2 linked regions of the Desulfobacula toluolica Tol2 genome follow. The protein of the gene in region 1 binds, or shares a complex with, the protein of each later gene. Links are inferred from orthologs where the notes say so. Each region holds a gene or a part of one and is shown in the gene's direction. Other genes may lie near its edges.

What was found.
Region 2: the proteins of dnaG (region 1) and dnaB are in contact, whole or in part, in a crystal structure (PDB 2R6A), measured with the Geobacillus stearothermophilus proteins. The link is inferred for Desulfobacula toluolica Tol2 from one-to-one orthologs. Residues at the interface, in WP_049624496.1 of Geobacillus stearothermophilus: Lys456, Leu457, Leu458, Pro459, Ala460, Asn463, Ala464, Leu467, Leu535, Leu536, Ile537, Ala538, Gln544, Glu545, Asp548, Tyr549, His552; in WP_033016901.1 of Geobacillus stearothermophilus: Ser13, Glu15, Ala16, Gln18, Glu91, Leu92, Asp94, Ala95, Val96, Pro97, Thr98, Ala99, Ala100, Asn101, Tyr104, Tyr105, Ile108.

What each region holds. Positions count from the first base shown.
Region 1 is NC_018645.1:2,755,080-2,758,367, reverse strand. Bases 334-3,288 are described here. They hold dnaG (DNA primase), read left to right. Parts: upstream 334-902; coding sequence 903-2,675; downstream 2,676-3,288. Other genes in these bases: rpoD (RNA polymerase sigma factor RpoD), read left to right, coding at 2,700-3,288; hisB (imidazoleglycerol-phosphate dehydratase HisB), read left to right, coding at 334-736. In the rest of the region: more of hisB, read left to right, coding at 149-333. UniProt on the Escherichia coli protein: RNA polymerase that catalyzes the synthesis of short RNA molecules used as primers for DNA polymerase during DNA replication.
Region 2 is NC_018645.1:2,655,972-2,659,181, forward strand. What follows is about bases 38-2,914. They hold dnaB (replicative DNA helicase), read left to right. Parts: upstream 38-724; coding sequence 725-2,104; downstream 2,105-2,914. Other genes in these bases: TOL2_RS12275 (DUF2232 domain-containing protein), read left to right, coding at 38-127; rplI (50S ribosomal protein L9), read left to right, coding at 193-651; hflX (GTPase HflX), read left to right, coding at 2,101-2,914. In the rest of the region: more of TOL2_RS12275, read left to right, coding at 1-37; more of hflX, read left to right, coding at 2,915-3,210. UniProt on the Escherichia coli protein: The main replicative DNA helicase, it participates in initiation and elongation during chromosome replication. Travels ahead of the DNA replisome, separating dsDNA into templates for DNA synthesis.

The sequences.
Region 1 (3,288 bases):
AGAATATCATTGCAAGAGAAAGTTTACCGAAATAAAAATTATTTGACAAAAAACTTTGATTTAGGTAAATTAAAAGATTCATTTTTGTTGAGTTTTGCTCGTGTATGAGTTGATTTTTGCTGGTGTTACTGCAATTTAAAGGTTATTTATGGGTCGAAAGGCAAGTGTTGTCCGAAAAACAAATGAGACTGAGATTAGTATTTGTTTTGATTTAGACGGTTCCGGCAAGGTTGATGTTTTAACCGGAATTCCTTTTTTTGATCATATGCTTACCGCTTTTACCGTTCATGGTTTTTTTGATCTTGAAATCAATGCCAAAGGAGATCTTGAAGTTGATTTTCATCATACAATTGAGGATGTCGGCCTGGTTCTTGGTCAAGCGCTTTCGAAAGCACTCGCAAAAAAACAGCGAATTGTCAGGTTTGGAGATGCCAGTATCCCAATGGATGAAGCCCTGTCAAAGGTTACAATAGACCTGTCAAACAGGCCGTATCTTGTCTATAATTTCCCGGATACGCTAAGGTCAAAAGGTGAATTTGATGCGTATCTTGCCAAAGAATTTTTTCAGGCTGTTTGCGTTCAAGGGGCTTTTAATCTTCACATTAATTCTTATTATGGTGTAAACGAACACCATGTCCTTGAATCAATTTTTAAGGCGTTTGGACGATCGTTGCATATGGCTACCAGAATTGATGAAAAAATTTTGGGTGCCCTTTCCAGCAAGGGAACGCTATAGAAATTGTTAAACAAACCAGATGATCAAAAGCTTTTTTACATATATAGTGAAAGTAAATGATTTCAAAATAACAATTATCCGTAAAGATAATTATTGACATGTGATTTTAAATACTTAGCTTATTTTACTTGCATAACCGTTAAATTTTGGAGTCAGTGTCGTAAAGATGTATATTCCTGAAGAAAAAATTTCAGACATTTTAAATACTTCAGATATTGTTGATGTTATTTCAGAGTCCGTTATTTTAAAAAAGAGCGGAAGAAATTTTTTTGGTTTATGTCCTTTTCATTCTGAAAAAACTCCCTCTTTTTCTGTAAATCCAAGTAAACAGATCTTTCATTGTTTTGGTTGCAGTGCGGGCGGAAATGTATTGTCTTTTATTATGAAATATCATGGCATCACTTTTCCAGAAGCTGCAAAAATGTTGGCTCGCAAGTATAATATTATCATTGAAACCAAAGAAATTGATCCTGTAACAAGAAATGAACTCAACCTTAAAGAGAGTCTGTTTAGATTAAACAAAGCTGTTATGGGCTTTTATTTTGATGAGCTTAAACAATCAAAACAAGGCGAAAAAGCAAGGATATACCTTGAAAAAAGAGGAATTTCCAAAGATATCATTCAGCAGTTCAAACTTGGGTTTTCGCCTGATAACTGGGAATCGATAGTTAATCTTTTAAAAAAACGGAAAATTCCCAAAAAGGTTGCCGTCCAATGCGGCTTGGTTTTGGAAAGAAAACAAAATAATGGGTATTATGACCGGTTTAGAAACCGGATCATGTTCCCTATTTTTGATGTGAATATGCAGGTCGCTGGTTTCGGGGGCAGGGTGATGGATGATGCCATGCCCAAATATATGAATTCCCCTGAAACACCTGTTTACATCAAGAGCCGTATTCTATATGGCTTGCATGCAGCAAAACAATTTTGCCGACAGGAAGGGTTTGTTTATATTGTGGAGGGGTATTTTGATTTTTTATCCCTTTATCAACACGGTATTAAAAATACGGTAGCCAGTCTTGGTACTGCATTAACTTCTGATCATGTGAGAATTCTGAAAGGATATGCGTCCAAAATGGTTCTTGTTTTTGACTCTGATGCAGCCGGCATCAATGCTGCAAAAAGAAGCATTGAAATTTTTATGAAAGAAGGTGTTGATACAAGAGTGCTTGTTCTTCCGGAAGGAAATGACCCTGATTCTTATATTGTAAAGCATGGACAAGACGCATTCAATGATCTTGCGTTAAAAGCCAAAACAGTTATGCAATTTCTTTTGAAGGTTTCCATTGATACACATGGGCTTTCCGTGGAAGGCCGGATCAGGATTTTAGATGATATGAAACAGCATTTGAGTTTGATTCAGGATAGTGCATTGAGATCTTTATATGTTAAAGAGCTTGCTGAAACATTAAATATCGATGAAAAAGCTGTTTTGGAAAAAGTCAGGGAACAGTATTTGAAACAGAATACGAAAGATTCATTTTTGATGAATAAAAAAAACAATGAAGATAAGCTGGAATCTGATCGAAGAGAAGAACAAATGATTTCAATGATGCTCAATTATCCCGAAATCATAGAGGAAATTAAAAATACTGATGTGTTGGAGTATTTTTATTCTGAAAAATTAAAGTACATTGGAAAGAAAATTATAAGTGTGGATTCGAATAAAAAAGCCTTCATTACAAATGTTATGGCAAAAATGGAAAATGATGAGGATCAATCGCTTATTGCTTCTTATGCTATGAATGACATGTTTTCAGAACAAGATGTCAATCAAACAGCTCTGTTTATAATAAACCGAATTATTCGTGTAAGAAAAAAGCAGGAAAACACTTTGACAAGTAAAATTATAAGTGCGGAAAAGGGCTGTGATTCTGAATTGATGGACTTGTTAAAGCAAAAACAGGCAGAAATTCAGCAATTACAAAATCGGTTATAACTTTAAGCCTTTGGGAGGCATTTTATGGCAGGTAAGACAAATAAGTCTGGAGAGAATTTAATAATGACTAAGAAAGAATTACAAAAGCTTATTAAAAAAGGAGAAAAAACCGGTTCTCTCTCTTTTGCCGAAATTAATGATGCAATATCCCATGATTTGAAATCATTGGATCATATTGAAGATATTGTAATGCAATTTAAAGAGCTTGGAATCAAGCTTGTGGATACGGAAAAAGAAACAATAAAAAAGGCCGCAAAAAAAAGCACTGCAAAAATAAAAGTCAAGTCATCATCCAGAAAGATTGTTAATGATAAAGTTAAAAAAACGTCTGAAAAAGATGATGATGACTATGATGAAAAAGATGATGATGAAAAAGATGAGAAAAGGGGAAAAAAAGCCAATAAAGACCTGTTTTCTGCTAAAAAAGATCGCTCGGATATGGAGTTTGGTGCTGTTACCGACCCTGTGAAAATGTATCTCAAAGAGATGGGGATGGTTACTTTGCTCAGTCGCGAGGGAGAGATTGAAATTGCAAAAAAGATTGAGCGTGGTGAACGTGATGTCTTGAGAGCCATGCTGGATTGCCCCATCGCATTGTCCACGATTTTCATGT
Region 2 (3,210 bases), 99 kb from region 1 along the record:
CCCTTTTGCATTAAGATTTTTTTTTTACGTCTTGATTACAATTCAACCTCTTTTTATGTTCCTTGTAATCGGATTCGGATTATTTGATACCTGGTTCAATTTTAGAAAACTTGATACGGTTGTGTGATAAAAAATAAACTAAAAGTCAGCCGAATTAAAGAAAACAGAAGCTGAACTTTTTTGGAGGTTTAAATGAGAGTTATATTAAAAGAAACCATTGACACGCTGGGCATCGCCGGGACAGAATGTGATGTGGCGGCCGGTTATGGCCGCAACTATCTGCTGCCCCAGAGCAAGGCCATCCTTGCGACCCCCCAGAACAGAAAAGTCATGGAACAGGCAAAAGCAAAGCTTGAGCTTCAAATTGCCAAAGAACGCAAACTTGCCGAGGAAATGGCTGATAAAATCAAAACCGTGGTATGTACAATTAAAGCCAAAGTACATGAAGATGTCCGCCTTTATGGGTCTGTTACAACCCATGATATCAAAGAAGCCCTGAACAAACAGGACATCACGCTGGAACGCCGTGCCATCCTTCTTGCCGAGCCCATAAAAGAGATCGGTGAATATAAAGTTCCCATACGTCTTTACAAGGATGTTGAGCCTGAAATTACGGTAAATGTCATTGAAGAAGAAAAAGAAGAAAAATAAGAAGAATAAGGTTCAAAACGCATCCGGGAAGATTTATAAATTTTCCCGGATGCATATTTTGAAATCATAAATTGTGCCCATAAAAAATAAAATAGCCACAGACCCGCTTCTCAGCAGAACACCTCCCCATGACCTTGATGCGGAAGAATCCATATTAAGCGCCATATTTATCAATAACAACAGTCTTCATGATATTATTGATATTCTATCTCCGGAGGACTTTTACAAAGGCGCCCATAAAAAAATATTCAAGGTAATTATCGAGCTTGCCCTCAGGGAAGAACCTGCAGACCTTGTTACAGTTGCCAATCGGCTCAAGGAAAAAGATGAACTTGAAAGTATTGGTGGTGCCGCCTATCTTGCAGCCATTTCCGATGCAGCCCCAATTGCTGTAAATGCCGTCCATTATGCCAAAATCATTCATGGCAAGGCGTCTTTAAGACAAATGATCACGGCTGCTTCAGATATTATTGAAAGATGTCTGAAAGACAAAGGTGATGTGGAAGAAATTATTGATTTTGCTGAAAGCTCGATCTTTAATATAGCAGAAAAAAAATCAAAAAGTTCATTTCAAAGCCTGGGAGAGCTGATAAGTTTAAATATTGACAAACTTGAAGAGCAGCAGGGAAAAGACGGCGGATTATCAGGACTTTCCACAGGATATACAAAATTAAACAATATCACATCAGGACTGCAAAAATCCGATCTGATTATTCTGGCGGCAAGGCCCAGCATGGGAAAAACCGCTTTTGCCTTGAACATGGCCAGGAATGTTGCCGTTGAAGAACGCAAACCCGTTGCTGTTTTTTCTCTTGAAATGTCCAATGAGCAACTTTCCATGAGACTTTTGACATCCGAGGCCCGCATAGATTCAAACAGGCTTCGAACCGGTTTTATCAACCAGGAAGACTGGCAAAACGCAACAGATGCGGCAGGCGTTTTAAATGACTTGCCAATTTTCATAGATGATACGCCCAACATTACTGCAATGGAAATACGGGCAAAGGCAAGAAAGCTGTATCAAAAGCACAATGAAATCGGGCTGATTATTATAGATTACCTCCAGCTGATGAGGCCCCCGTTTAAAACAGATCGAAGAGACCTGGAAATTGCAGAAATTTCAAGATCTTTAAAAGCTCTTGCCAAAGAACTTGAGGTGCCTATCATTGCTTTGTCCCAGCTGAACCGTATGCTTGAACAACGCGCGGACAAACGTCCCATGCTGTCTGATCTTCGCGAGTCAGGCGCCCTTGAACAGGATGCGGATATTGTGGCTTTCATTTACAGAGATGAGGTCTATAATAAGGAAGCAGACAATCCTAAAAAAGGTACTGCGGAAATCATTGTTGCCAAAAACAGGAACGGTGCTACAGGCACAGCGTTCATGCATTTTATGGGTCAATACACCCGTTTTGAAGAACTTGCACCGGATTCATATCAGGAATTTCAATGAAGAAAAAACTGCACGGTAACACTTCAGGTCTGAGAAATACTCAGATCAAAAAAATAGAAACTCTTTATAACTACAGTACACCGCCCGAGTATCTTGCAGATCCTGAACTTGCACAATTTCTGGTTGATCTGTCCCATGATATCCGGCGTCAGATAGGTCTGCTCATCGACCGGAACGGAAAAATCATTTATGTCATTGTCGGGGAACCCCACAGAGTCGTCATCCCGATAACCTCCGGATATATGGCCATTCCCGGCAAGCTCAAGGGGCTTCGCCTGATCCACACCCATTTAAAAGACGAACCCCTGACCCGTGATGATTTAACAGACCTTGCTCTCTTGCGCCTGGACTATATCACGGCCATTTGCATCACACAAAACGGGAAACCCGGATCTGTGTATTCAGGACACATTCTCCCGGATGAGGACTCAGATCCTTACCAGGTTCTTGAACCCGCCACCATCAAAGACCTGAATAATGATTGCCTGGCTCAAATTATTGCGCTTGAATCGGAATTAACCAGGAAAAATTCTTTATACAGACCTGAAACAGGCCGGGAAAATGCATTTTTAATCAACGCAACCACTTTGGATACAAAAGAAGCCTATGCCTCTATTGAAGAACTCAAAGAGCTGTGCAAAACAAGTCATATAAATGTAATCGGCACAGCCGTTCAAAGAAGAAAAGCAATTGATCCAAAATTCGTGGTGGGCAAGGGAAAGCTCTCCAGCCTTATTATCAAGGCGATTCAAAACTATGCCACCCTGCTGGTGTTTGACCGGGAATTGTCAGCATCCCAGATTCGGTCTATTACTGATTTTGTTGAAATGAAAGTCATTGACCGCACTCAGCTGATCCTTGATATTTTTGCCAAACAGGCAAAATCAAGAGAAGGCAAGTTTCAGGTGGAACTGGCCCAGATGGAATATCTTCTGCCAAGGCTGATTAGCAAGAATACTGCCATGTCAAGGTTGACCGGTGGAATTGGCGGCAGGGGGCCGGGTGAAACAAAACTTGAACTCAACCGGCGGCGGGTCAGAGAAAAAATCAACCAGCTGAAAAAAGAGATCGCTAAAATCCGCAAACAGCGGCAGCAGCAAAAATCT